DNA from 2 places in the Lysinibacillus sp. GW823-FHT02G10 genome. Region 2 is predicted to be linked to the other one. Evidence: riboswitches for the same ligand, from Rfam matches in the RefSeq annotation. Region 2 holds a riboswitch; the other holds the start of a gene.
What was found. A riboswitch is a leader RNA that binds a small molecule or an ion and turns the genes downstream of it on or off. The one in region 2 is predicted to bind cobalamin.
Positions count from the first base shown of each region.

Region 1: linked by a shared signal. The riboswitch ahead of AC1RFD_RS09045 ((2Fe-2S) ferredoxin domain-containing protein) and the one ahead of metE (5-methyltetrahydropteroyltriglutamate--homocysteine S-methyltransferase) in region 2 are both predicted to bind cobalamin.

Region 1 covers NZ_JBXAJI010000001.1:1,724,174-1,739,829, forward strand. The annotation lists gene cbiE (precorrin-6y C5,15-methyltransferase (decarboxylating) subunit CbiE) at 1-997, opposite strand, end outside; gene AC1RFD_RS09020 (cobalt-precorrin-5B (C(1))-methyltransferase) at 954-2,087, opposite strand; gene AC1RFD_RS09025 (precorrin-8X methylmutase) at 2,087-2,746, opposite strand; gene cobK (precorrin-6A reductase) at 2,759-3,520, opposite strand; gene AC1RFD_RS09035 (sirohydrochlorin chelatase) at 3,517-4,455, opposite strand; gene cobJ (precorrin-3B C(17)-methyltransferase) at 4,470-6,137, opposite strand; gene AC1RFD_RS09045 ((2Fe-2S) ferredoxin domain-containing protein) at 6,142-6,513, opposite strand; cobalamin riboswitch at 6,660-6,841, opposite strand; cobalamin riboswitch at 7,093-7,277, shown strand; gene AC1RFD_RS09050 (energy-coupling factor ABC transporter permease) at 7,427-8,173, shown strand; gene AC1RFD_RS09055 (energy-coupling factor ABC transporter substrate-binding protein) at 8,177-8,449, shown strand; gene cbiQ (cobalt ECF transporter T component CbiQ) at 8,455-9,228, shown strand; gene AC1RFD_RS09065 (energy-coupling factor ABC transporter ATP-binding protein) at 9,225-10,061, shown strand; gene AC1RFD_RS09070 (S8 family serine peptidase) at 10,209-13,706, shown strand; gene AC1RFD_RS09075 (GNAT family N-acetyltransferase) at 13,804-14,244, opposite strand; gene AC1RFD_RS09080 (glycosyltransferase family 4 protein) at 14,363-15,451, opposite strand.
Region 2 covers NZ_JBXAJI010000001.1:1,211,576-1,227,231, forward strand. The annotation lists gene AC1RFD_RS06310 (YczE/YyaS/YitT family protein) at 1-241, opposite strand, end outside; gene paiA (spermidine/spermine N(1)-acetyltransferase) at 369-887, shown strand; gene AC1RFD_RS06320 (FMN-binding negative transcriptional regulator) at 933-1,550, opposite strand; gene pdxR (MocR-like pyridoxine biosynthesis transcription factor PdxR) at 1,717-3,132, shown strand; gene AC1RFD_RS06330 (DUF2935 domain-containing protein) at 3,202-3,633, shown strand; gene AC1RFD_RS06335 (hypothetical protein) at 3,713-4,078, opposite strand; gene AC1RFD_RS06340 (sensor histidine kinase) at 4,426-7,473, shown strand; gene AC1RFD_RS06345 (response regulator) at 7,470-8,576, shown strand; gene AC1RFD_RS06350 (GNAT family N-acetyltransferase) at 8,650-9,153, shown strand; gene AC1RFD_RS06355 (DinB family protein) at 9,202-9,669, shown strand; gene AC1RFD_RS06360 (hypothetical protein) at 9,697-9,978, opposite strand; gene AC1RFD_RS06365 (DUF3888 domain-containing protein) at 10,027-10,437, opposite strand; gene AC1RFD_RS06370 (hypothetical protein) at 10,528-10,947, shown strand; gene AC1RFD_RS06375 (Lsa family ABC-F type ribosomal protection protein) at 10,979-12,460, opposite strand; cobalamin riboswitch at 13,025-13,204, shown strand; gene metE (5-methyltetrahydropteroyltriglutamate--homocysteine S-methyltransferase) at 13,379-15,364, shown strand; gene AC1RFD_RS06385 (hypothetical protein) at 15,316-15,656, shown strand, end outside.

The DNA of each region.
Region 1 (15,656 bases), 510 kb from region 2:
ATTGCAGTAACTCAACCATTTCACCACCAGTGCCCCCGATGAAAATGGCATCAGGGTCTGGAAAGTTGTCTAAACCCTCTGGTGCTTTACTATGGATAGCAGTTATATCGACTCGAAACTTTTGTTGGTTTTGAAGACAGTTTTCTAAATCAGGGGCATTTTTTTCTACAGCAAAAACTTGTCCCTCAGGAGCAAGCTTACCTGCCTCAATAGCCATGGATCCCGTACATGTGCCAATATCCCAAATAATGCTATCCCGTTGAAGCTGCATGGCTTGCAAACTTAAAACTCGAATTTCTTTCTTCGTAATAAGTCCTTTATCTGGCTTTCGTTGTGAAAATTCTTCATCATCAATCCCAAGTGTGTAGCGTTTCGGTGCTATTGTTTGTTTTAAAACCACGACATTTAAAGGAGAAAAATGAGTAACTTCCATTTCATCGAGCGAGTACCAGCCACTTTTTTCGTTGTCGCCCTGTAAATTTTCGGCTACAAACGCACGATATTCCGTCATACCAAAATACTTTAAATATCGAGCAAGAGCATTCGGACTATTCTCTACATCTGTTAAAAGTGCTACTTTCTTTTTGCCATCAATTCGCTGTGCCAAGCCCTTCATTGGTCGTCCATGAATACTCGTTACGTAAGCATCCTGCCAGCTCTCTCCCATTTTCGCAAAGGCCAGTTGGACAGAGCTCATATAGGGATAAACCTCTATTTGTAGCTTTTTGGCTAAATAGCCTCCGATGCCATAAAATAATGGATCTCCAGATGCAAGAATCACGGTATTTCTTGTTTCTTCAGACAATCTTTCAACAAGTGTTGAAAGACCTCCTTTTATCAAGATTTTTTCACCCCTAAAGTCTGGGAAAAAATCAAGTACTCGCTCACCACCAACAAGTACCTCACAGTCTTCAATCCACTGAAGGTATTGGGGTAATAAGCTTGCTAATCCGTTATCCCCGATCCCAATCAACTTCATCGATCGATGCAATGTCATCAGCCCTTCCTAATAATTGTCCCTGCATCGAATAGATCGATGTGGAAAGCGTTAAACCGCCCTTAATATGATGGATAGAGGAATAGCAGCAGGCCTCACATAAACGATGGAAGAACGCATCATAGCCCTTCTCCATCATAATCTCACCCACTTGTGAAGCTGTATTTGCCTCCAGAACTTGTGCTATCGTTTCTCTATCTGCCCCTATATCCTCTGCCAGTTGTGCTAAAAAATTAAAATCGATTGGTGCACTTTTGGAATGCACCATCATGACTCCTTGTGCGACTTTAGAAAATTTCCCCATCATCCCAACGAGTGAAACTTGTTTGATGCCTAGACGCTTACAATGCTTTAATGTAAAACCTACAAAGTCACCCATTTCAATAAACGCTTCTTCTGCTAGATGTGGGTATTGTTTCATCGCAAACTTCTCACTTCGTCCACCTGTTGTCACCACTAAATGCTCACAGCCAGCCTCTTTCGCTACACTGATGGCTTGGACAATACTGGCCATATAAGCAGAACTCGAAAAAGGCACGACGGTTCCCCTTGTGCCTAGGATTGAGATGCCCCCAAGTATACCGAGTCGTCCATTTAACGTTTTTTTAGCAATCTCCTCACCCTTAGGTACAGAAATCACCACATTCACGCCTCGAGTAATGTGAAATTCGTCCAACACACCTTGGACCGTGCTATAAATCATTTTACGGGGTACAGGATTAATGGCTGCCTCTCCGACAGGCACTGGCAGGCCAGGCTTTGTGACACGCCCGACGCCAATACCTCCATCTAAATGAATCCCAGGTGTATCTGCCCAGCTCACTGTGCCAACGATGAGTGCCTGATGGGTCGCATCAGGATCATCACCAGCATCTTTAATCGTTTCACAGCTGACAGCATTTTCTTCAAATATGCATTTTTCAATTGTAAAGGTTGCATCTCGACCAATAGGTAAATGAATCGTGCTTGTCTCTTGCTCCTCCTTGGTAATAAGGGCAAGCAGTGCAGCCTTTGATACAGCAGTTGCACAGGCTCCCGTCGTATAACCGTGACGCATGTCCTTGGGGTCCTTTTTTGGCTTCCGCTCCATTATTTTTTCGCCTGTTCGTCCGCTAAAAGTGAGATGGCATTTAAAGCAGCAACCGTCACTGTACTACCGCCTTTACGACCAACATTTGTAATGTACGGAATCCCTTCTAGTTTAAGCAGCTCTTCTTTTGACTCAGCTGCTGACACAAAACCAACAGGCATACCGATAATTAAATCTGGTTTTGCTAGCCCTTCTTTAATTAATCGAATCAATTCCAGCAATGCAGTTGGTGCATTACCAATGGCATAAATACCACCTTCATGTAATTTTGATGCCTTTTGCATCGAAATAATGGCACGTGTTGTATTTTGTTTTTTCGCTTCTATTGATACATCTTCATCCGCAATATAGCAATGCAAATCACCACCATGTTTTTGGAAACGCTTTTTACCAGAGCCACTTTCAATCATTTGCACATCTGCAATGACATGACGTCCTGCAAGAATAGACTTGATACCCGCTTCAATAGCACCTGGTGTAATGATGACACTACGACCTAGCTCGAAATCAGCTGATGCATGGATAATGCGACGTACAACTTTCCATTCATCTTCTGAGAAGTCATGCTCGCCCATTTCCTCTGCAATAATAGAGAAACTGTAATCGTAAATTTTATCTGGGTCTACCGTTAATGGTTTAAAATCTGTTTTAAAATCCATGGAAAATGCCTCCTAAATTGTATGTTCAACAGCCTGTAATACTTCTTCAAATGTTGAATATTGTTGGCCGTACTGTATATTTGGTCGTGCAATAAGAATCGTTTCAATCTGGCATGCGAGAGCTGCCTCTAGCTTCTCATCAACTGAGCCCACTTTACCGCTTTCTTTGGTAATCATCAACGTCACTCCGTATTGACGAAATAGAGCTTCATTTAATTCCTTTGAAAACGGACCTTGAATAGCCACAATATCTCGCTGCGCCACGCCAAGTGCCTCACATTTTTCCATATTATCTAGTCGTGGAAGCATACGAGCGATTACTCTTGTGTTTTCTAAGCCCTGTAAAACCTTTGTAAATGTAGCGAGTGTTTTACTACCTGTCGTTAGCATAATGACACCGCGTTTTTCTGCAGCTAGCTGAGCTGCCTCCTCATAATCCTTTACAACAGTAATCAAAGGATGGGCATAATGTTCATGAGCTCTTTCATAGCGAATATAAGGAATCTTTGCCTGCTCTGCCGCTGCCATCGCATTTTTAGAGGCTTCCTCCGCAAATGGATGAGAAGCATCTACCACCAATTGATAGCCCTGCTCTGTCATGATGGTCGCCATTTCCTCAGCTGTCAGTCTACCGATTAAATGTGGCAGGCCAACGTCAGCAAGACTAGAGGCTGCCGATTCAGTGACGACCGTAGCGGTTACCGCATAACCTGCGCTTTGTAATGCAAGGGCTAGATCCCTTGCATCACTTGTCCCTGCTAACATGAAAATCATTTTACCGGCTCCTCTTCATGATGATGGTCATGATGGTGATGGTCATGATGGTCATGATGGTGATGGTCGTGATGATGATGATGCGCATGTCCATGATCGTGATCATGATGGTGATGGTGATGTGCATGTCCATGTACTGCCGCATAGGCGCGATAATCTTCTAGATCTTGCATACCTGTTGATGTACCGTTGATTGCCTGTTCAATACGCTCTAATAAAACATTTTGTAACCGTTCATGGTAGCCAAAATAGTTAGCAATTTGAATATCACAATCTGGATAAAGTTCATTAAACTTCTCACACATGCCATGCATGCGTTCCATCAAAATGCCTGTGAATAAAAAGTATGGTAACATGATGATTTTTTTTGCACCTAGTTTGACACAACGTTCAATTCCTTCTTCAACTCGTGGATCTGTGACACCCATAAAAGCACTTTCTACGTATTTCACAGGTAGTTTTTCCCATAAAAGTCGCGTGATTTTATAAAAATCACCATTAGCAGATGGATCACTGCCACCTCGTGCAATCAATAAAATCGCTGTGTCTTCCTGCTCTTGTTCTGAATTAAAGCCAATTTCAGCTAGGCGATCTTGTAAAATGGCAAAGATTTCATCATGGATACCAATTGTTTGACCATATGTGAAGGTAATTGTTGGATAATGCTCACGCGCATGCTCTATTTCCGCTGGAATATGCAGTTTTGAATGGCCTGCATGCAGTAAAATGATTGGAATTACATGTACCTCTGTAGCTCCCTTTTTCACACAGTTTGTAATACCTTCTTCGATGTTAGGTGAAGCAAATTCAAGGAAACAAGTTTCCACTAAAAATTGTTCATCAATACGCGGTGTCATTTGTTCGATAAATGTACGAACCTCATCATTTCCTGCTGCTAAACGGCTCCCATGGCCGACAAATAAAATAGCTTTCATCTCTCTACTCCTTACTAGTCGCCGCACGGAGCTGGCTCTACTTTTATTTTGGAAGACATATCTTGATACGTAAAATGCAGTATTTTTTTCACACGTTTAAAATATTTAAATAAGCGTTCATTTGGATGAGCATTTGCTTTATATTCTTCAATAATATCTGTAATGAGTGGAATCAGCTGCTCAGGCTCCAGCCCTTCTACAACAGGCTGTGCTGCGTGTGCTGTACGACCGACTGGTTTTGCTCCAATAAAGACATCAAATTTACTTTTGCGGTAGACGATGCCAATATCATCAAATACAGCCCGATAACAGGCCATCCCACAGCCATTAAAGCCAATATTTAATGTCTTCGGTAAGGACATACCGCCTAGTTTTTCTTGTATTTCCTCTGCATATGGTATTGAATCAGCCTTTTCACCGTAGCAAAAATCACAAGCCTTCAGTGATAACACATCACCAATCGGGGATAATAAAAACCCTACTTCCTGTAATTTCTCTGTGATCTGTTCAGGGGCAGTCGTTGGTATTTTCAAATGAATTTGATGATCTGGTGTGTATTCCATCGTCCCCTCATCCCCAACGACCTCCGCTAACATCATCATTTGCTGGGGAGTAAAAAACTTATTGGCTACACCAGGACTTACTGCTAATTCAAAAATAGATTCTATTTTTTGCTGTACAAGCTTCGGTGTTACTTTGACTGCGCTTGTCCCTTTTACCATTGCAAGTGCCGCTGTAGCCATTCCAAGAGCTGTTTTTTTCGGCTTTGGCGTAGCGGCTATACTGGGTTTATTAAAGCGCCCTGCATTAGGGTCAGCCGTAAAGTCATTTCGCGCTGTTCCCGTCTCTTGGTTCATTGCCCAAGGTTCATTTTCTTCGCGTAAACGTTGATGTGGACGTAATGGCTGTTTCTCTTCACCCAGGGTATATTTACGTTGGTAACCGCGGGGCGTAATCATCTTATTGTCATAGAAAAATGTTGACGAATTCCCGATAATGACAGTTGTCAACATACCAATATCATGTTCTAGCATTTCTGCTAGTGTTGTCATGGTCACTTCTTGACGTTCTCGATAGGCACTTTTCACAAGCCCAACTGGTGTGTCTGGCGAACGATATTCTAAGAGTATTCGTTGAGCCTCGACAATTTGTCTTGTTCGACGTCCACTTTTAGGATTGTATAAAGCAATGACAAAGTCCGCCATTGCAGCTGCCTCGACACGCTTTGCAATTAAATTCCAAGGTGTTAGATGGTCACTCAAACTGATTGTACAAGCATCATGCATAATAGGTGCACCAAGTATGCTAGCGCATGAATTAATCGCAGAAATCCCAGGAACAATTTCAACTTCAATTCCTGTTGCTTCTGTCCAGCCTAGCTCAATTAACACCTCATAGACTAATCCTGCCATGCCATAGACGCCTGCATCACCACTCGAAATTACTGAGACGATGCTCCCTGCTTCAGCTTGACGAACGGCTTCCTGTGCACGCGACACTTCTTCTGTCATGCCTGTACTAACAATCGATTTTGCACTTACTAAATCTTGAATCAGCTCTACATAGGTTTTATAGCCTATAATCATATCACTTTGTTGTAAAGCCTCTACTGCACGTGTCGTAATATGCTTAAAATCTCCAGGTCCAAAGCCTACTACGAAAATTTTTCCTTTTTGCGCCATGTTGTTACCCCTCTTTCACCTTTTCGATCCCTTTAATGGCAGTTGTTTGAGCAGTACGCTGTAATGTACCTTCACGAAGTGTAAAGACATGTTCGTTGTATAAGGATTCATGATGTAAATCTTGTACTAGTGTTCTAGCATGCTCTGTTGATGGCACACGATACCAGTTTCCTTGAGGATAAGCGATTACCACACAAGCATCCTTGCAGCGTCCATTACAGCGCGTTCTTGTCGTATGTATTTCCTGATCGAGTGCTTGCCGCTGTATCTCATCTCGAATGGCTAAGGTAATTTCCTCCCCATCCTTTTTCATGCAGCTACTGCCATTGCAAATAAAGAGATGTGTTTTCATCCCCTCTAAATTCCAAGTTGTCATCTTCTGTCTCCCCTCATTTGCTTTTTGGAAAAAGAAAAACCTTTACTCTATAACGAAGAGTAAAGGTTTTGTAGAAGCCAAATAAAAACGAATAGAATGAAATACAGGTACCCGCTTTCGCTTCAACTTCTCCCTCCGAAAAGTTTGCATGCACAATCAAATAAGCAGGTTTCCTGACTTAAGCTTCATTTTACTGTCGCACCTTCCCAAGTTTGTACCAGTGGCTTTGCGATTTCATCAGCTATTACAGTAGCGGGGGCTGTATTGGATTTTCACCAATTTCCCTATTATCTCGAGCTATTCGAGCACTTATTGACGTTTTATATGAAATTTTTAGTAGAATTTTAAATAGAAAACTGTCTTTATCATATCTTATTATTTTAAAATTTCAATATTTCTTTAAAAATTTATGACAAATTTATCAATTTTGAATGGAACTAGGTATGAAATTTATACAATCTATATAATTTGCGCACAAACTTTTATCAGAATATTCACCGTTGACCTTTAATTTAAAAAATTTCATAAAAGGTATAGCATATTTATGGAAATTCATGTTACACTTTGTCGTGAAATCTCACAATTTGAATGTTTTTCGGTGCAAAGTGCTTGTCATTTTGCTTAAAAGGGAAGCCGGTTTGAGTCCGGCGCGGTCCCGCCACTGTAATAGGGAGCTTTATAGAATATGTCACTGTCCAACGGATGGGAAGACCTATAAAGCATTGAACTAGAGCCAGGAGACCTGCCGAAAAATAAGTGATCGTTTCAACCTACGAGGATAGGTGTGCGGCTTAGCAGATGAGACTGTTATTTGCTTTTTTAGCTATGCACTTTTCCACCTAAGGAGAAGTGCTTTTTTTAATTACGCACGCAATATTCTAAAAATCTATTAATTAGTTAGGAGGAAAGCTTTTTGAAATTATCATGGTGGAAACTTAGTTATTTTTTACTGGCCTTTTTAATCGTGCCAAAACGTGCCTTTGCCATGCATATCATGGAAGGTTTTTTACCAATCGAATGGGCTATTTTTTGGTGGGTGATCTCTATCCCATTTATCATTCTAGGATTGCGTTCTATTCGAAAAACCATTGATGAAAATCCTGAAACCAAAATGCTTTTGGGGCTTTCAGGAGCCTTTGCCTTTGTGCTATCCGCCCTAAAAATCCCTTCAGTTACAGGTAGTTGCTCTCACCCAACTGGTGTAGGACTTGGGACAGTACTCTTTGGCCCTCTAGCAATGAGTGTAATTGGAACAATCGTTTTATTATTTCAATCTTTATTATTAGCTCATGGAGGAATTACAACTTTAGGGGCTAATGCCTTTTCTATGGCTATTGTTGGTCCTTTTATTGCTTACTTTGTCTTTAAAGGGGCTCAAAAAGTAGGGTTGTCATTTTCACTAGCCATATTCTTTGCAGCTATGCTTGGTGATTTAGGTACATACATTGTGACTTCTGTACAACTAGCACTAGCCTTTCCTTCAGAGGTTGGAGGCTTTATGGCATCCTTTACAAAGTTTGCAGGTATTTTTGCCTTAACTCAAATTCCTTTAGCAGTGAGTGAAGGAATTTTAACGGTCATTGTGATGAATTTCTTGAAAAAATACAATGTTAGCGAATTAAAAACGTTACGTGTTTTCTCAACAAAGGAGGCACATTAACAAATGAAGAAAAATTTATTGTTATTAGCAATTGTTGTGTTGTTAGCCATCATTCCCTTATTCATACAAAAAGGTGCTGAATTTGGTGGTGCTGATGGAGAAGCAGAAGCAGCTATTGGTGAAATTAATGCGGAATATGAACCATGGTTTGAAAGTCTATGGGAGCCACCAAGTGGTGAAATCGAAAGCTTATTATTCGTGCTACAGGCAGCTATAGGAGCTGGCTTTATTGGCTACTTCATCGGCTATATGCGTGGCAAACACAAAGAAGGTTAACCATTATGTTACTCATTGATAAGTATGCCTATCTGAATAAGCTAGCGTCCGTTCATCCGCTAGAAAAAATGATATTTTCACTTGGACTACTTCTCATAACGCTCATCATGAGAGATGAACGACTTTCACTCATTACATTTTTTGTAATGAGTGCTTTTATCATTTTAGGTGCAAAAATTCCGCTTGCATACTACGGCAAATTATTATTGCTACCTAGCTTTTTCTTATTAACAAGTCTCGTATCTATTTTACTTTCCTTTACATCATCAACGAATACACTCCCTGCCCATATTTGGTCGTTTACATTTAGGAATTGGACTGTCTTTATCGGGAATGCAAGTGTGTTAGCAGTGCAACAGCTGTTCTTTATTGTCCTTGGCAGCATTAGTTGTTTATACTTTTTAATTCTAACCACTTCCGTACAAGGAATATGTTATGTGCTACGACAATGGCGACTCCCCTCTTTATTAGTGGAGCTCGTCGAACTAACCTATCGTTTTATTTTTATGTTTTTAGAAAGCATGCAAAATATACATCTCGCCCAGCAAGCACGTCTTGGCTATCATTCACCGATGCAATGGCTACGCTCTGTCTCCATGCTTATTGTGGCATTATTTGTGGAAATGTTTCAGCGTAGCCGAGAGCTCAACAATGCCATGCAATCACGTGGAGGCGAGGCCGTCTACTGGCAAGAGATGGGCTCTTATAGCAAGAAAAATTGGCTAGGCATGGCAGCTATTTTACTAGTCCTCATCGTATATGGAGGGTATTTTACATGACAGCATTTTATTTTGAACTCAACCAATTATCTTATGCCTATGCGGATGGTACGAAGGCGTTGTCAGATATTACATTAGACATTCCAAAAGGTAAAAAAATCGCCATACTCGGACATAATGGCGCAGGAAAATCGACTTTATTTCAGCATCTTAACGGTATTTTAAAACCTACAGCTGGAACGATTGTATTCGAAGGCAACGATCTGGAATATAGTCGAAAAGCTTTAAAGGCCCTACGCCAAAAAGTCGGCATTGTTTTTCAGAATGCAGATCATCAGCTTTTTTCAGGGACCGTCAAGCAAGATATAGCATTTGGCCCATTGAATCTCGGCTGGTCTACTGAAAAAACGGAAGAAAAAATAGCATGGGCCGTTGCGCAAACCGAAGTGGAAGATTTGCTTGATAAACCCATTCATTTTTTAAGCGTAGGTCAGAAAAAACGTGTAGCAATGGCAGGTGTTTTAGCGATGGAGCCCTCTGTCCTTTTGTTAGATGAACCAACAGCAGGTCTTGATAATTATTATGCTACACAAGTATTACAATACTTAGCCAAATTAGATGATGGTGAGAGAACCATTTTACTAGCAACCCATGACATACCTCTCGCCTATGAATGGGCAGATCTAATCATTGTTATGGAGGCTGGAAAAATTATTTATAACGGTGATCCAATCACCTTGTTTTATGAAGACGAATTGTTACATCGCGCGCATCTTGAACGTCCATGGATTTTTGAAATGGTCATAGCTTTGCAAAAAAAGAAGCTATTGCAGGAAAATATCAACATCCCTCGTTCCAAGCAGGAGCTACAACAATTAATAGAACAGATCTAAAGCTTTTAATAATGCTAGGTTTTTTCGTTATACCTACCAAAAATTAAAATAGCAAAGAAAAATTTTCCTCCATTACGAAACTTTTCTAATCTTTGTCCGTATTAATATAGTCGAGATTTAATTTATAACACCAAGGAGAGATAACAATTGAAAAGTTGGTATAAAAAATCAGTCGCTGTTGTAGCATCTGCTGCACTCATGGTTCCTGCTGCTTCTGCCTTTGCTGAGGCACCTCAGCATAAAGCGAAAAACATGCTGGCAAACAGTGGCAAACAAACAGAGAAGAATGAAGAAAAATGGATGAGTAAGGATACAATTGTTATCAAGCATTCAGGTCTTGATAAAAACGTACATAAAAAAATTGGCTCCAAGGTCATCCGCTCCATTCCTTCATTAGGGTATGATGTTGTACAACTAAATAAAGGCGTATCGATCGAAAAAGCCGTCTCTTACTATTTAAAGCAAAACGGAATATCAAGTGTATCTCCTAGTTACATCTATCATTCTTTTAATAAAGAAGCTGATCCTAAAAAACAAGAGATGTATCATTTAAACTTACTGCAAATGGATAAGGCACTAGAATTAGCAGGCAACCATGATGTCACAGTTGCTGTCATTGATTCTGGTGTAGATTTTAAACACCCCGATCTAAAGTCACAAGTACTTCCACCCTATAATGCAGCAGCACCTGCTAATACTACTTATTCAGGCGATCACGGAACACATGTGGCAGGTATTATCGCCGCAGCAAAAGATAATGGCGTAGGTGGGCATGGGATTAATCCGAATGCAAAGTTACTGCCAATTGATGTATTTAACGGCAAAGAAGGTGCTAATGATTTCATCATTGCACAGGGTATTCTTTATGCAATTGAGCAGGGCGTTGACGTCATTAATATGAGTCTAGGAGGCTATGGTGAATCTCCCCTGATGAAGGAAGCCGTTCAGAAAGCGATTGATAGTGGGATTACAATTGTGGCGGCCGCAGGAAATGAATCGACAGATGAATATTCCTTCCCCGCTTCTTTCGAAGGTGTCATTAGTGTTGGTTCAACAAACGAACGTAACAAACTATCGAGCTACTCCAATTACGGACCATCTGTGGATATTGTTGCACCAGGTGAAGACATTTATAGTACCGTTCATGATGCGAAGAAAGGATCATCTTTTGTCAAGTTTAGTGGAACATCCATGGCCTCTCCTGTCGTGGCAGGTATCGCCTCTCTTCTTAAATCCAAAGACCCATCTTTAAAACCGCATCAAATAGAAGCGATTTTAGAAATGACCGCACAAGATTTGGGCGAGAAAGGCTATGATCTTACTTATGGTCACGGATTAGTTGATCCTGTAAAAGCATTACAATTTGATTTAAATAAATTGCCTAAGCATTATTCAGAGACAAAGGAAGATCGTATTAAGAACGCCAAGATCCTTGCTAAAAATAAGCTAAATACAGAACAGGGTGCTTTTGAACAGCAAGACGAAAAGAAATGGTATAAAGTCGATTTAGAAGAAAATGAATATGCTCAATTAACATTAAAAGGCGCTGACAAATACGACTATGCCTTTGATTTATATTTCTACCCAAATAGCGGGATTGGTGATGTAGAGCCTATCCATGTCAATGATGTTCGCGTAGGAAAAAAAGAAGGTTATCTATTTAAAGCAGATCAAAAGGGAACGCTTGTCATTGGTGTCAAAGATCATAATGGAAGCTATAGTTTAAAAGGCAAATCTACTTACATTTTTACAGCACAAACGACGAAGGACTTGCCAATTGATACAATAGACAAGTCTACGATGGAGCCTATTAAAAAGTTCCCATATAGTACAGCAGGTAAAAACTATACATTACTGTCAAAAGATCAACAACAAGATCAAGATTACTTCACGTTCTCTGTCAAAAAACCGACGACGTTACAATTTGATCTATCGGGAATTCCTGGTGTCACTGCCTCTATGGAGCTTTATCTAAAAGATGACTTTAATCCTGTGCCACCAGAAGAAATCGATCAAGCTGAAAATGATGAAGGTGAAGAAGAAGCCTATCCAATGCAGACCGCTTATGGTACAGCAAAAGGTGAACCGGTTCGTATGATTATCGACGCTGTTCCAGATCAAGAGTACGTTTTAAGTGTATCTAATGAAAGTAATAGCGAGTTTTCTATGGAGATGTTCTTTAGTGGCGGCATCGAAAAAGAAGAAACGATCAGTGAATCGATGATCCCTTACACATTAAAAGGTGAAGTAGTTTCCCTCCCACCTGATGAGGATGGTCTACCTGTAGATGAAGCCATGATCGAAGAAAATGTTCCAGAGAGCCCATTACCGCTTATAGAAAACAACATAAAAAAACGTAATGAAATTGACAGCCTGATGAGTATGTTATTGAATCCTACGGCTTCAGGCAATCTAGAAAATGTTGACCCTATCATTAAGCAAGCAATCCGCTTTGAAATAGGTGACGATCAAAAAGCTTATTTCCAAACAGATTATGATGAGGATTATTTCTTATTTAAAGCGAAGGAAGACGCCCTTTATAGCTTCAGCTTTTTGAAAGGCATGAACCAAATGCCGACAGGTACAGTGTTTGAATATGATGAAGAAACAAAAGAATTAATTCCCGTTTCTTCCTTAACTAATGACCTTGGTATACTGGCACTACTACTTGGTTCAGCTGGTAACGAAGACGATGCAAAGGTCATACCATTGAAAAAGGACAAAACATACGTGGTAGCCGTTGTCAATGCTGGAGAACGATCTGCTGAGCCTTATACATTGAAAACAAAGAAAATAGGCGATATTCCAGCAGAGTACAATCCAAACAATCATGAGGAAGCAAAAGCGCTAAAAATTCAACTAGGTACTACTTATAGAGACCACCTGATTTATCAAGATGATGTAGATTATTACTACTATAAGCAACAAGGCAATGATGAGGTCATGAGTCTGCTTCTTTCTTCAGTTCCTTTTACTAATGAACAATTGGCTCAGCTACCTAAAGAACTGCAAAAAGACTTGAAATTTGCAGGAGCTATTATCGAAGATACGAACGGCAATATGAAGATTGATGCCAAAGAAATGGAGACAGAAATTCCATTTGGCTTAGGTGATAATATTCTTGAAATGTTACTTGGAATGATGGGTACAAACGATGTAAATACATCGTTTAAGGCGAAGAAGGATCGAGGCTATTTTATTCTAGTCAACAGCATGGGGCTTGGCCAAGTATCGATTCAGCCTTATACATTAACATTGTTTGATCATAAGCATGTGGATGAAGATGCGGATTCAAAATTAGTAAATGGAGTACCTAGCAAGCCATCTGTTCTTGTGAAAAAGGATGAGAAATGGGTTGCAACGCAATATTTAAATGCAGGTATACCATTTGGTGATAAAGACTATTTTGAATGGAATAACGATCAGAAACGCGAAGTCTTCTTCTCACTCCAAACAGAAAAAGCGTTGGATGGTGTTATTCGAGTGTTAGATGCAAACGGAAAAACCGTCAAAACATTCGATCTTTACGGTGTTGGTGATGCCGAGGTTGGTACGGTGGAGCTTGATGCAGGCAAATACTATATTGAAGTAAGTGAGTTTGATGGCAAAGCTAGCACACAACCCTATACGCTTGAAATAAAATAGTTAGAATTAAAAATATCCCCTAGATCAAAACGATCTAGGGGATATTTATGATCTGAAAGAAGCATTTTCATCCAACGATGAGATTCACCACTTCGGCTTACATAAAATATTTAACATAATTACAATATTCATCTTGCTTCATTTGTAGCTTTTCATAAAGCTTACGTGCATTTACATTATCAGCCGCCGTTTGTAACGTGACATAGCGAGCATACTGTTGCTCACAATAATGAAATACCTTTTCCATCAATGCCTTGCCCACCCCTAGGCCTCTAGCATCTTCTGTTACATAAATATCATTTAAAATATAGGCTCGCTGTAAAGCAATGGACGAAAATGTTGGATATAATTGTGTAAATCCAATTATCTTGTCATCCATCAGCGCGATAAAAATGACGGATTCTTTCAAGGCCAATCGTAATTGTAAAAATGCCTTGGCACTGCTTATATCTGACTCAATTCCATAAAATTGACGATATTCATCAAACAGTTTTGCTAAGTCCTCTAGTTCATCCATTGTTGCTTGTAGTATTTCCATTCTAGTCTCCCCTTGTGTCTACCCATGATTGTCTAGCTTTATAAAACTAGTTTTTATTATATAGGAAATACTGGTATAAAGAAAAGAATACTCCTCTCAATCCAGAAAAGATTCACTTTTATTCACCTAAATAATTGGCAACCTTCTTGACGATCTGCCTCCAATTTAATTCCTTGCGGGCAAATGCTTGAAGCTGGACACAAGTATCTGCCAATAATGATTCCTGTGCTGCAACTTGTTGCAATGTCCGACCTATCGCCTCCCAATCATGTGTAGGATGGATTGTACCAAAACGCTGTTGTTGTGTAATATCAGCAGCACCATCCACATCTGTTGTCACGATATAGCAACCATTTTTAGCTGCCTCCGCAAAGACATGGGCATAGCATTCGACTAAAGACGTTAAGCAAAAAATTTTAGCCTTACGATACTCCTCTTCTAGCTGGACCTTATCAAAAATAGGTCCTACCATCGTTACTTGAGCGGCAAGCGGATGACTATCTAGTAATAGTCTCAGCTCTTCTTGAAATGAGACTGACATCGGCCCTACTAAACGAAGCTCCCAATCTGGCAGTTGTGCTGCTAAAAATGCCTTGACTGTCAAAATTGTTTGCTTCTCTGGTGCATCCAATCGCCCAACTGTTAGAATTCTATTTTCTTTCTCGTGAAACGGCACTGGCTCTGTGGGAAAATGTTCATAAAAACCATTGGGTATATGTTTCACATCCAATTGTGAAAAGTCTTTGATTGCTGTTTGAATAGATATGCATTCAGAGGTAAGGAGATCACAAAGCTGCAACAACTCTAAAAAATAGGGATAGGTTTTTAATCGATTTAGCCAAAATCGATTGACATCTAATTTCATATAAATTTTGCCATTTGGATTAAAATGCTTATAGGTTTTCAAAATAGCTAAATAGGATGGATAGGGTCCAATAGCAAAGGCAATGTCGATGTCCCTTGCATGTTGGGCTAAATAAGCATTCATATTCACCACATAATCATCTTCAAATGGTACAGACTCAAATTTTACAGTGGGAAAGACTTGTTGAAGTAGAGCTTCATTCATTTCTGTCGTGACAATAGTGACCTCATAGCCTAAATGTTCCCCCAATAAAATAGGCACTAGACACAAATCTTTGAAAATATGGGCATCCGAAAGTTTGTAAGATTCCACGCTACAAATAAATGCTATTCTTTTTGTCATCGTATCCCTCTTTCTAAAAAAAGCGCTCTCGCTAGTTTATGACCTCTCTTGCTAAATGTGCTTATGTTAGTAAATTTTCGTCTTTCTTATGCCATATCTCTAGTAAACATAAAAATTCTATCTAAAAACACTCTCTTAAAAACATCCTAAAATAAGCAATTGCCTACAGTAGCACTACGTCTACGCATATTGTATTAAAGGATCT
Region 2 (15,656 bases):
TGCCAGTGATCAATGCAGTAACCAACCCTAAAATTTCAGGTCTTTGTCTAGCTAATAGGGAATTACTACCTATTAATAGGAGAGCTAAGATGATTTCCCAACTACCTACAGTTAGCCCCACATTTTTAGATAATCCTACTAGAAGCGCATCGAAAGGTGATGTGCCGAGTTTAGATTGAATCGTGAGCGAAATACCTAGCGTTAAAATTAAAATGCCCACTACATAAAAGACATATTTCAACAAAAAGATCTCCTCCTACTATTTTTATTGCAAATACAACAAAATTGCGTTAAATTGACTATATACTCTTTTTATTGCATTTGCAATATAAAATCCAGAAAGAGTTTACAACAAAGGAGTGGAATCAATGTCTGTTAAATTAGAGAAGTGTGAGCACGCAGATTTAAAACAGCTTCAAGCAATAAGTATTGAAACATTTAATGATACATTTAAAGACCAGAACTCCCCTGAAAATATGAAGGCTTATTTAGAGCGTGCCTTTCATAAGCAACAGCTAGAGAAGGAATTGGCCAATTTGGATTCAGCATTCTATTTTATCTATTATGAGGAAGAAATAGCTGGGTATTTAAAAGTAAATGTCAACGAAGCACAATCCGAACTAATGGGGAATGAGTCATTAGAGGTGGAGAGAATTTATGTTCGACATCAATATCAAGGAAAAGGGCTTGGCAAATACCTTATGAATAAAGCAATAGAGGAGGCTGTGGCTCAAAACAAAAAAAGCATTTGGCTAGGGGTTTGGGAGAAAAATGACAGTGCCATCGGTTTTTATCAGAAAATAGGCTTTGTCCAAACAGGCGCCCATTCATTTTATATGGGTGATGAAGAACAAATTGATCTTATCATGACGAAAACACTTGCCTAAATTTTATGGCAGAAACGTTGATTCACAACATTTCTGCCTGCTATTTTAATGGCTTCTATTTTTCTTCATCGCCTCAGCTAACGCATCAGCATGTGGATTTTCCTCTTTATAAAGTTCCTTTATTATGTTGGCGTAATCACTAGCATTTCGATTTTGACTTAATTTATAGGCTGCCTGCACTTCTTCCACCTTTATTTTAAACCCTTTTATTCCTTTCATTTCTTGCTGCAAAAGCTCAGGAGATAGTTTATCCCACAACACAGGATTTTCACGGAATGACTCATATTTTTCAAGTAAGCTAGTCAAATCTTGTTCTAAAGCTATTCCTTCAATCAGACTTGCCTTTCCATATACATGGACAGCTTGATAATTCCAGGTTGGCACATTTTCATGCTCATACCAAGAGGAAGAGATATAGGCATGTGGACCATTAAATATCACGAGAATGTCTTGTACTTCCTCAAAGGTCTTCCATAAAGGGTTACCATAGGCTAAGTGACCTGTCAGATAATAGTCATCCTCGATTTTTTTCAGCAACACGGGTATATGGGCTGCAATAGGCTTACCTTTTCGAATTGAAACGATTGTTGCAAAGGAATTATGTTGAATAAATTCTTTGATTTCTTCTAAATCCGATACTTTGTAATACTTAGGAACATACATGGAAACCTCTCCTTATACATAAAATCATCGTGAGTTTTTTGAATAAACAAATAATTATGTAGGCACATCTTTACATTTTCTACTCAACGATGTAGATTTTATTATAATCAATCACTGGCACCTCATAAAAGTGCCAACAACGCTATTTCTAAAGGAGCCAAAAATCATGCTCGAAATGACACCAAACCTGAATAATGAGGAGCCACTTTACCTTCAATTATATAACTATATAAAAGCAGAAATTCAAAACGGAAAGATAAGGGCTCAAAGCAAATTGCCGTCTCAGCGTAGTCTAGCTAAACATTTACAGATTAGTCGCAACACTGTAGATGCAGCTTATCAGCAGCTCCTTGCAGAGGGCTATGTGATAAGTAAAGAGCGAGATGGACTATATGTGGTTGATCTTGAAAAAGGTTATTTTCAAGGAGGCCCTCATCATTTTGAACCACAATTAGCGACTCAGCAGAAACAAGAACGACCAGCAATTAAGTACGATTTTAATTATGGAGATATTAATTTAAAAGATTTTCCCTTTAAAATATGGCGTAAATTATCAATGCAGAGCCTTGATGAAGAACAGGCTCAACTCCTTTTATATGGAGATCCACAGGGAGAGCTGGAATTAAGAAATTATATGGCAAGCTATCTTTATGAATCAAGAGGGGTGCAATGCAGTGCAGAGCAAATCGTTATAGGAGCAGGCTTGCAGTTTCTTCTTGGTATCGTATGTAACCTAATTGGACGGAATGAGCTTTTTGCTATGGAAGATCCAGGTTATTATCGCGTTCGTTACTTGTTTAAAGATAATGGTATAAAGGTGAAACCAATCCCACTTGACGAGCATGGTATTCATATCGATCCCTTAAGAAACAATAACATCAAGGCTGTTTATGTCACACCCTCCCATCAATTTCCCCTTGGAACGGTTATGCCTATCTCAAGAAGATTAGCATTACTAGAGTGGGCTAAGGAAGAAGATGCTTATATCATCGAGGATGATTATGATGGGGAATTTCGATATGCTGGAAAACCGATTCCTGCACTACAGGGATTAGATTCAAGTGATCGCGTCATCTATATGGGCACCTTTTCAAAATCTTTGATTCCAGCCATTAAGCTAAGCTATATGGTATTACCTAGAAAATTAATGGATTTATTTCATCAAAACAATTACTATGTTCAAACTGTGTCTAGACTCCATCAGCATACGTTACAGCTATTTATAGAGAGTGGGTATTGGGAGAGACACTTGAATAAAACACGAAATAGTTATAAGCGAAGATATGAGGCATTACTAAAGTCCATTCAACAAAAGTTCGGGGAAAATGGGAAAATTTATGGAGCCAGCAGTGGCTTACATATTTTACTTGAACCAAAAAATAAGATGACTGAAGAGGAATTGATTGATACAGCAAAAATGGCTGGTGTTAAGGTCTACCCAACATCTATTTTTTATGAAAATCCATTGGTTGTTCAGCCTGCAAAGGTATTACTTGGATTTGCTAATCTAGCGGAAGATGAGATTGACACAGGCATTAAGCTATTAAACAATGCTTGGTTTAACAGTTCTACTATGACGTGAATCTCTTTCAAAGTTCTATTTCCACATTTCTTGTATATACATAATAGAGATAAGTGGGAGGGGATTTTTATGCAATTTTACTATGGCCATCAAATGCCATTACGTGTATTAGATGAAGCTGAATTTTGGAAACATCAAGAAGAGGAGCATACAGTAGTAATAAGAGAGCTTGTGAAAGATTTGGAGCAGCAATATGTCGATGCGTTAAAGGAATGGGAAAAAGCTTTCGCTCAAACACATCAGCAAGTTGTGAGATATATAGAAACCGTCAATCGTTCCCAGGGACAAGTTTCTCCAGCTCTGTTTCAGGATATTTTACAGCTTACTTCCTTCTGTTTGCAACAGAGTGATCAATTTATCCAGTTTTGCCAAACGCTTATGCAAGAAAGTCAACCGATAAGCGCAAATCCTACAGCTAAAGTTGTATTAAATCATATCATTGTAGAATCCGAATATTTTATCGGAATTGCCCAAACCATTTTATATCAACAGAAATACTAGGTCTAGCGTCTGGAAAATGGAGTTTGGAGAAAAAACACTTGCCACACTCCATTTTTTGGACGTTTTCACCACCACAATATTAACTATTCGGAATTTTCTCTTTATATTTAAAGGAAAGGAGACTTAAAGAATAATTTTTAAGTGTATCTGTGTGAACAAAGTCATTTAGAATACTTTCAATTGAATGACAATGTTGATTGATTAAATTAATTTCTTCTATATAATTTGAATCAATCAATACTTCTTTTAATGTTTTAAACACTACTTTCTGCTCGTTAAATAAATAAACCAGTTCAAACCTAGTGTTCAATATTAAAGTGGTAATCTCAGGGAAAATAATTCGATCCTTTAGTACTTCAAGAATGGAATTCACGGATTTTACTCCATCAATAGTTTGTAAAGATGAAAAAACACCATTTAATAACTCTTCAAAATCAACCTTCATCAAAATCCTCCATCAATCAAAATCCTTTCTGATAATAACATTTTTTTAGAAAAATTTTAATGATTAATATTTTCCTTCAATAATGTGGAAAGTCTATTTAGACAATAGTAATTTATTGAAAACAATTCACTTCACATGTTTCCAGAGGTTAATAAAAATTTTTAATCCGCTCACAATCATTTTTTTAAAATAACAACAAACAAAACATCAAGAAAGGTATTATTATTGTTTGTTTAGATTTTGTTCAAACACAGTATGCTACTATCTCAAAAAGGGTTGATTGTAAAAACAGTGAGCAATATGATGTAAAGATACATCATAAATGATCGATCTTTGGGGGCACGAAAATGAAAAAAAATATCATAATTATTGTAAGTATAATCATGCTTTTTGTGATTGTTTTTTTTATTGGTAATTGGCATTATTTCTCCACTAATCAGCCAAAAATTATACATAAAGGTATAGGAAAGTTAGAGGAAGAGCAATTATTAAAGCCTGTAAAGCTAGAAGGAGAATGGGCCTTTTATCCAAATGTATTAATTTCTTTGGGGGAAAATTTTGATAGCTATCAACATAAAAAACTGGATTTAAATATACCCTTTAATTGGCAAGCATATGTAGAGCCAAATGAAGAGGGGCTTTCGGTGGGAACCTATCACGTCAACATAGAGGTACCATCAGATGGAGTTTACGGCCTATATATTCGAACGATTCGTCAAGCTAGTCGTGTATTCATTAATGGCGTTGAGGTGGGGGCTAAAGGAAATCCAAGTACTGTTTTAAGCGCATATGCATCTGAAAATGATGATAAATATACCGTTTTTTCTCCTAGTGTCAATAAAAGACTAGACATTGTCATCCATGTTGCAAATTACAATTATCCTCAGGCTGGAATTGTTTATCCTATTGAATTTGGTACGATGAAGGCTATTCAAAAGCATTATCACTGGAAAGTGTTTTTAGATATAGTAGTGAGTATAGGTCATATTATAGTTGGTGCGATCTATGTCTTTACATTTTTACAGAATCGCAAGCGTAAGGAAGAGTTATTCTTTGGTCTATTTACTATTTCATTAGGATTTTATATGTCGTTTATCAATCAAAAGGTGTTTTTCCTTTTATTCACTGATCTATCGACGGTCAATCAATTACGTCTGCAATTAGGAATCATTCCACTCGCACTGCTTGCTTTAACATTTTTTATAAATGCGATGTATCCACAATTACTAGAAAGAAAAATTTTATACACGCTTGCCATATTACTTGGTATCGTGTTTGTTATGTACGGTATCTATAATCCCTTTACAAAAAATGAAAGGGCCTCCTCAGAATTTGAAATGATTATGAGAAAAATAATCTATATCAGTGTCACGGCTCCAGTTATTTTCTATAATATATGGTTGCTTATAAAGGTCATGCTAAAACGTTTAGAGGCTGTGCGTTATGTGCTAATAGTTATTACAGCGATTAGTTGTTATTCTATTTTACTCATTTGTAACTTTTTATTTGGGATGCCTTTTGACTATACAGAATTTATGTTATTTTTACTAATATTATTTGGCTTTGCCTCATTATTAAATTATCGTGCCAATAAAGCTGTTTTAAAAATAGCAGCATTGTCAGAAGAATTGCTTGAACATAATCAAATGAAGAATGAATTTCTTCTGAAAACTTCGCATGAACTCCGTGCCCCCCTAAACGGAATATTAAATATATCCAGATCCTTAATGGAAGGTGCTCAAGGACCATTAAAACGATCTCAACAGGAGCAAGTTATTCTAATTCACAGCGTTACACAGCGCATAGGTCATTTAGTAGAAGATTTATTGTTTTCTTCTAATCAAATGACAGGGGAAGTAAGGATTAGTCTACGCAGTGTATCTCTATCTGTTATACATGAGGTAGTAGCCGAAATTCGTAGTCTTATGCCCAAAAATAGTCAAGTAAGGGTAACAGCAGAGATAAACTTAGATTTGCCAAAGATCTACACGGATGAATTACGCTTTAAACAAATTTTATATAACTTGCTGCATAATGCAATTAAATTCACACAAAATGGAACAATCATAGTCACTGCGCATGTTGAACAGGAGCAGATGGTCATCCAAGTAAGTGATACAGGCTGTGGAATTCCGACACAAGAATTAGATCGTATTTTTAACGCCTTTTATCAAGGAAACAATCATCATAATAAAGAAGGGCTAGGTTTGGGACTAAGTATCACTAAAAATATTGTTGAAAAATTAAATGGTAACATTTATGTGACAAGCACTGTAGGGGAAGGGACAACATTTACATTTACAATGCCCCTCTCAACACTAGAAAACGTAAGTAATGAACAAGCTACCATTACATCACATACAGATACAGAAATACAGCTTCGACTGCCCCTTATTTATAAAGGAAGTGATAAAAAAATACTGGTGGTAGATGACAACCATGTCAATATAAAAACTTTAACGGAAGCACTAAGTTTAAAGGGATATACAGTGATCGCCTTAGATAACGGCTTTGATGCGATCGATTATATTAAAACCAATCATGTAGATTGTATGTTAATCGACCTAATGATGAATGGGATGTCAGGTTATGAGTTATGTAAACGTGTACGTAAACAATATGATATGCTGGAACTACCAATAATTATCTTAACTACAGTTATGAAGCAATCTGACTTACTGCAAACGTTAAAAGTAGGGGCGAATGATTATCTACAAAAGCCGATTTCTACCGATGAACTTTTTATTCGTATTGAATCTTTATTGGCTGTTCGACAATCATCAATCGATGCAATCGAAGTAGAAATGAACTATTTATATTCACAGGTCACACCACATTTTGTATATAACACACTTAATACGATTATTGGTTTAAGTTATACAGATATGGAAAACACACGTGAAGCTCTTTATTGTTTAGCCACTTATTTCCGTGCAAAACTGAATGTTCATTATCGAAATAGCATTGTCCCCATTGATGAGGAGATGGAGCTTGTAAAAGCCTATTTATCAATTGAAAAAATGCGCTTTGGAGATCGTTTACGTATTAAATATGATATTGACGAATCGATACAATTAGGAATCCCTGCATTGTCCATTCAACCTTTAATTGAAAACGCAGTGTTCCATGGGATCTCTAAGAAAGTAGAGGGAGGGACCATAGAATTAAGCCTACAGAGAGAGGGACAATTTGTAAGAATTAAAATCTATGATAATGGTGTAGGAATTTCAGAAGAAAAATTGCACCAATTGCTAAATGAAGAAAGTACAAGAATTGGCTTTATGAATCCATTAAAAAAATTTAAATTAATAAAAAATGCTAGTTTACGAATTTACAGCGAAGAAGGAAAGGGAACAACAATTGTCATTTTATTACCAGAGGGTGGTGTCACATGAATATAATGATCGTTGATGATGAAAAATTGGCCATTGATGTTTTATCTATTATGGTTAAACAACTTGCCCAATTTCAGATTAACATTAAGGGAACATTTACAAATCCAACTGAGGCCCTCCAGTTTCTTGAAAAAGAAATAATTGATTTAGTGTTTTTAGATATTGAAATGATTGACACACACGGTATGCAACTTGCAAAGCATCTCCTACACAAGCAACCATCCTTACAAATCATTTTTGTTACAGCTCATACACAATTTGCCGTGGAGGCTTTTGAAGTTGAGGCAACAGATTATTTATTAAAGCCAGTACAGGAAAAACGACTGATTAATGCGTTAACAAAAGCACAGAAAAAAATGGTCGTGACGGTGGCGCCGAGGGATGAGAAGAAAAACTCATTATATGCGCATACATTAGGCAGCTTTTATCTACTGGATGTTCAACATAATGTGATTAAGTGGCGAACAAGAAAAGTACGTGAACTATTTTTATATTTACTATTTCACCAAAAACGGCCTATGTTAAATGCAGTTCTTTTAGAGGAATTGTGGCCAGATTTGAACTTTGAAAAGGCAGCTAGTAATTTACATACAACTATTTATCATTTAAGAAAGATATTAAAGGACAATGGTATTCAAGATCCCATACTCTTGGTCAATAATCACTATAAATTAAATGCGGAAATTCAAACTGATTATGATGAGCTGAATCAACTATTGGAGCAGGATCAACATGATGAGAAATCCATTCAGCAGTTATTGAATTGCTATGAGGGTGATTTTTTAATAGATGAGGAGTATTTATGGGTTAATCAAATCAGGCTCCGCTTAAAGCAATCTGTATTACATGTGCTTGAACAGTATATTGCACGTACAGACGTTGCCCACACTTTATTAAAGTATAATTGCCTACAAAAGCTTTTAGAGCTAGACGAATACAATGAACAGTATATGTTTCAATTGTTAGAATTCTTAATTCAACAAAATAGGAAACAAGAATGTATAAAATTATTTGAATCTATAGAGGCAAAATTAGCTGAAATTGATCTCCCCGTGCCAGAAAAATTTTATAGAAAATACAACGAGTTCTTACTCAACGTTTAGAAACGATTTCGGAAAAGTAATTTCTGTTTTAATAGTAGGTAATAATTTTATAAAAAGGAGATGCTCTTTCGGCATGCAAAAGATTGAAATAATTGAGCTTCACCATATTGAGCAAGATTTGGAGAAGCTTACTGAATTATTGATTATGGTCGTAGATGAAGGAGCATCCATAGGTTTTTTACCTCCACTCACACAAGAACAAGCGATAAAATATTGGCAATCTGTCTTAGCGTCAGATGTCTTACTATTCATTGCGAAAATAAATAATGAAATTGCAGGTAGTATTCAATTGCATTTAACTAGCAAACCAAATGGCATTCATCGTGCTGAAATTTGCAAGTTAATGACACATCCCAACTTTAGACGCAACGGTATTGGACGAGCGCTGATGCAACAAGCAGAGGAACGAGCAAAACAAGAAAACCGCTCCTTGCTAGTTTTAGATACGAGAGAAGGGGATCCTTCCAATAAATTATATAAATCATTAGATTATCAAGAAGTGGGGAAAATTCCTCAATATACTATTTCACCAGATGGAGAATTAGAAGCAACCGTAATTTACTATAAATTAATTTAATCCATGGTATTGAATATAACTGAAAACGTGTAGAAAGGGAGCTAGTATATGAACGAAGCACAATTATTTATGCAAATGAAAATGTGGCGTAATTGGACTGTTGAATTTCTACGTACGATCCCTGAGAATATTGCTGATCAGATACCCGCAGGACATCATAACAATATTCGTTGGAATGCTGGTCATCTATTAGTTGGTTGGGATCATACCATTTTTCCAGCTGTTACACAAGAAAGGCATTTGCCTCTATCCTATCATGTAATGTTTCCTAGTGGCAGTAAACCAGATAACTGGACTGAGCAACCGCCAACAATGGATCAAATTATTATACTCCTAGAGGAACAACCAATTCTGATTGAACAAGCTTGTGCAGGACATCTACATGAACCGCTTAAAGAACCTTTTTTAGGTATGAAAACATTAGGTGATATGGTTGTCTTTCATATGAACCATGAAAATTTTCACATGGGAATTATAAAAAGTATGATGCAAACGCTCTTAAAGAATGAAGCCTAACTGATGGAATCAGTTGGCTTCATTTTTCTATATATACCACGGTAACAGATCCTCCATTTTCTTACCTGGCTTACTTGTTTTATCTGTTACGATCCATGTGCCGTCTTTCTTTTGCAGCTGATAGCTTACATTTGTACCATCCGCTCTTTTAAAGAGCATATAACCTATATTACCCTTGATAAAAGTGACAGGGTCTATGACATTTTTGTAGGGAATCTTTCGCTCAGGAAATAAAATATGGGTCACTATTTCCTCTGCAATCATAGCAAGGGATTTCATATCATTATTAATTTCAGCTTGATATTGCAATTGATCGTATCGGTAGGAAGTATAAGATGCTAAGTCCAGCTTAAAACTCTACTGTATATCTAACAGTGTTGCCCTATAGAATGCGTTTATTGCCTTTTCTACATCATCTGCCTCATGTATATAGCGAAGTGTGATGACACCAGTTGGACTGACTTCAAACGTAATGATTTCCTTACTGTAGGGTGGGGAATGCGCATGCTCAAAGGTCGTAACTTCCACGCTAACTTTAAAGCTAAACTGACTTTCTTTGACAATTTTTAAAATTTTCACATCATACAAGCCATACTGCTTAGGATAGCCATAGTAATGATCAATTTCCTTTTCAATAAATGGATTAAGGATTGTAATGAATGTGTCCCTGATTAGTTGCTCATCAGCTTGTTCACTTTGCGCATAAATCTTACATGGCAGAATGAACATAGTGAAGATAAACATTAAAACATAAGCAAATTTTTTCATGGAATAGTGACCTTTCTGCAGGATGATACTTTATAGAGTGCACCAATCACAGCAAATTATCGAGCATTTTTAAAGAAAGGGAATTGAACAATGGGAAAAATAATACTGCCCTTTTTATGTATGCTTTTGTTATTTCCAACAGCTACTTCGGGGTCAGAACCTGAAGGCTTAAAATGTCCAAATCCAGATGTATTGATGAAAACAACGGTGAAAGACAAAGACGAGCTTAGTCAAGCATTAGCTGACATCATTCCAAAAGTATATGGCTCAAGCCCTGATTATCAGGAGTGGCAAATTGAGGTGATAAAGCCCATGCCCATATTAACTGGCATGGAGGAGAATTACTATAAAATGGCGGTGAACTTCTGTGGAGAAAATGTGGCTAATCACTCCTGGTTTGTTCGATTAAGGTTTCCAAGATTACTGCCAGCGCAAAGTGCATCACTAGGTGAGCTATATATCGTGAAAGAGACAAATTCTAAATGGATCCATTGGTTTCAATATCATTAAAAAGGAAGAATCCATAAATGGATTCTTCTCTTTACGACATAGCTATCGTTTTCGTTGCTACAGTTTGTTGAAATGCCTGATCATGCTCAACAATCACCATTGTGAGATGAGAGCTTTTTATGAGCTCTTCAATCTGCATGCGTGAATAGATATCAATAAAATTGAGTGGTTCATCCCAAATATATAAATGAGCCTTCTCACACAAGCTTTTAGCAATCAGCAGCTTTTTCTTTTGCCCACCAGAATAATGAGAGATATCCTTCTCAAATTGAATACGCTCAAAATCCATCTTGCGCAGGATTGATTTAAATAACGTCTCATCAATACCATGCTCTTCAATAAATTCCGATAGCAATCCCTTTAAATGGGATGTATCCTGCTGAACATAGGAAATGACTAGACCTGAAGCTAACTTTATGGAGCCTGTATGTTGGATGGGCTTACTTAGAATAAGTTTTAACATACTACTTTTTCCGCTTCCATTTTTGCCATCTAAAACAACTCGATCCCCTTGTGCCACTTTGAAGCTAATAGGCTTATTCACGATATGGTCATCGTACCGAATCGATACATCCGTGACAACAACCATTTCTTTTGATGGATATGCCAATGGCTCTACTTTCAATGACTCGGTTTTTTCAACATTTTTTAGCAGTTTTGATTTTTCCTCAATAGCTCTTTGTTGTCTGGATTCCAGGTTCTTCGCTCGTTTCATCATCTTGGCTGCTTTATGTCCAACAAAGCCTTTGTCCAGTTTGGAACCTGAATTGGTTGTGCCGTTTTTGGAGGCTTCCACTTGATTAGACCAACCTGACGAACGCTTTGAGGATTGTTTTAATCGGTCGATATCTTTTTGCAGTCGTTGATTGGTTACTTCTTCGTGTTCCTGCTGACGATCAAAATTTAACTTCCAAGAAGAATAATTTCCACTTTGAACGTCAATATTGGCTCTATTAATCGATAGGATATGGTCAACACAGCCATCTAAAAAGCTTCTGTCATGTGAAATTAAAATAAATCCTTTTTTCCTGCGAAGATAATCGGAAACCGTCTTTCGTGCATTCGTGTCTAGGTGATTGGTTGGTTCATCAATTAATAAAAATTGACCCTCTGTCAAAAACAACGCAGCAAGCAGCACCTTTGTTTGTTCGCCATTGGATAATGTTTTAAAAGGACGATACATGACCTCCGCATCTACATGTAGGTAAGCTATTTCACGTAGACATTCCCAATCTTCTGCCTGAGGACAAATTTCTTCAAATATTTCATGGGTATATTTATTTGGATCAGAAACTGGATAGGGGAAATAAGTGAAGTCTACAGAAGAGATGATTTTTCCGCTATACTCATAATTTCCTAATAACAACTGAAAGAATGTTGTTTTACCTCGTCCGTTTCTACCGATAAATCCAAGTTTCCAATCCGTATCGATTTGAAAGTTGACATTCTCAAAAATATTGTCAAAGCTGCTTGGATAAGAAAAAGTTAGGTTTTGTACTTGTATCATGGACATGATAATTCCTCCTTTGTATTGCAACAGTTTACTTTTCATACAAAGTCGGTCTATCCATCTATGGTTGATTTCTCCGTATAAGCAGATGGATATTAACGACTTATACGGAGTGTTACATGCGTTACAATAGTTTCTGAATCGCTCATATTTTTCCTCTCCTTTATGGGTAAATGAAAGGTACAAAATCAACTATGAAAGCAAGAAAAAAACCCTCCAATTGTACATTGGAAGGATTAGTCTTTCTCTGAATAAATGCGATTTGCAATTTGTGTCATGACAAATAAAATGCAAACTGATAGTTAAAAATGGATAGACTAACCCTATATTTTGTGTTTGAAATCATTCAATTCAAATAAAAATATAGTTTAGTTCTTCATTGTCCATTCATCAGTCCTCTCATAATTGTCTTTTTATAGTAACAAATTTTTTTACAGAATACAATGTAACCTTATTTTCACTTAGTACTATACAATAATTCCTATAATATTTATAGAAATAATTTATATAATAGTTGAAAAATAATTTCTACTATTCTGAAATATGTGCTATAGTAGGAGCATAATTGAATATTGTGTAAGACTTGGTGCCAAATGAAAGTTTGGCTTAAAAGGGAAGTCGGTGCAAATCCGACGCTGTCCCGCAACTGTAATTCGGAGCAAATCACAAATGCCACTGGGGAAACTGGGAAGGCTGTGAGGCGTGTTGATGGAAAGCCAGGAGACCTGCCAATTTCTAGTACACACCAAATACCTACGTGGAAATAGGTGGTGAAAAGTGACCAAATAGGCACTGTGCGATAACGTTTATGCGAAAGTAGATACTTTTTCGTATTGTTTTAGCATTATTAATTTTAACATGCAGCCATTTTCCTAATAGGAGAATGGCTTTTTATTTTTTCTAAAAAAGGAGCTTAAAAACATGAACTATACAAGTACATTGATCGGTTATCCCTATATAGGGGAGGAACGCGAATGGAAAAAAGCACTAGAAGCATTTTGGCGCAATGAACTTTCTGAGGAGGACTTTGAGGAAAAATTAAAGAAAATCCGTTTATCAAGAATAAACAAGCAGCTGCAACTTGGAATCGATATGGTGACAGTTGGCGACTTTACGTTTTACGATAGAATGTTAGATACAGCTTTGATGTTTGGTTTAGTTCCAAAGCGCTTTAACTGGCAAGGTGGTAAAGTCGATTTTCATACCTACTTCAGTGTAGCAAGAGGAGACAAAACAGCCGTAGCTAGTGAAATGACAAAATGGTTTAATACAAATTATCACTACATTGTTCCAGAGTATGAGGGACAAGCCTTACAACTAACAGAAAATAAAGTGTTAGCCGACTTTTTAGAGGCGAAGGAAACTTTCGGTATCATTGCGAAGCCGACACTAATTGGTCCCTATACATTTTATAAGTTAACGAAAGGCTACAACAAATTAACACAGGTTGAGTACTTATTAGCTTTATTACCACTCTATACGCAGGTATTAAAAGAATTAGTGGATGCAGGTGCCACTTGGATTCAGCTAGAAGAGCCATCCCTCGTCTTAACACTTGATCCAGCAGAGATAAAGCTGGTGAAAGAAATGTATGACCAGTTAGCCACTGCCGTTCCTGAGGCTAAAATAATGCTACAGACTTATTTCGAAGCTTTAAGTGCCTATGAAGCATTAAGTACATTGCCTGTTCAAGGATTCGGTTTGGACTTTGTTCATGGCTATAAAGGAAATATGGCGTCACTTCGTCAATTTGGTTTCCCGCAGGATAAAGTATTAGGAATAGGGGTAGTGAATGGCCGTGATATTTGGCGTTCAAACCTGGCGGAGGTCAATGCGACAATTCAAGCCATTGAACAGCTAAGTCATGCTGCTGAACTATGGATTCAACCATCAAGTAACCTACAGCACGTTCCAATCACAACCTCTCTTGAAAATGAACTTGACCCTGTTTTAAAGCAGTCTCTGGCCTTCGCAGATGAGAAAATCGTAGAAATCACGGGGCTGACTAAATATAGACGAGATAAAGATGGTTCCTTACAACATAATTTTTCAGAAAGTATGAAGGCGATTGAGGCTCTAAAAAATCATCCAATCCGCCAAAATAAGTTAATTCATCAAGCCGTTCAAACTGTGACAAAGCAAGATTTTGAACGACACAGTAATTTTACGAAGCGACAAACGATCCAACAACAAGCCTTAGGATTACCGCTGTTTCCAACAACTACAATCGGTAGCTTCCCGCAATCAGATGAAGTGAAAAGAAATCGTAATGCGTGGCGAAAGAAACAATTATCGAATGAAGCCTATGAAACATTTTTAGAAGACGAAACAAAGCGCTGGATCTCCATACAAGAGGAATTAGATATCGATGTACTTGTTCATGGTGAATTTGAGCGTACAGATATGGTCGAATATTTCGGTGAAAAGCTGACTGGCTTTGCCTTTACAGAGAAAGCGTGGGTTGTTTCATATGGATCACGCTGTGTGAAGCCTCCGATCATTTATGGAGATGTTGCATGGGCTTCACCAATTACCGTAAAAGAATCCGCCTATGCCCAAAGCCTAACGAAGCGATTTGTAAAAGGCATGCTGACAGGGCCAGTAACAATATTAAATTGGTCCTTTGTGCGAGATGATTTGTCCCGTAAAGATGTCGCTTATCAAATTGCATTAGCACTCCGTAAAGAGGTGGAAGCACTAGAAAACGCAGGTATATCAATTATTCAAGTGGACGAGCCAGCGTTAAGAGAAGGTTTACCGCTTAGAAAGGAGGAATGGGGGGCTTACTTAGAGTGGGCTGTCAATTCCTTTAAGCTTGCGACATCTAGTGTAAAGATGAAACACAAATCCATACACATATGTGTTACTGTGAGTTTAATGATTTCATCGAACCAATTAGCGCACTAGATGCAGATGTGATTTCCATAGAAACATCACGAAGTCATGGGGAACTTATTACCTCACTACAAGTACAGACCTATAAAAAAGGAATTGGCTTAGGCGTCTATGATATTCATAGCCCTCGTGTACCAAGCGAGGATGAAATGCTCGCTATTATGAAAGATAGTCTACAGGTGCTGGACCGTTATCAATTCTGGGTGAATCCAGATTGTGGCTTAAAAACGAGAAAAGAAGATGAAACCGTTGCAGCTTTAGCGAATATGGTTGCTGCTACTAAAACGTTGCGTCAAGCTGTACA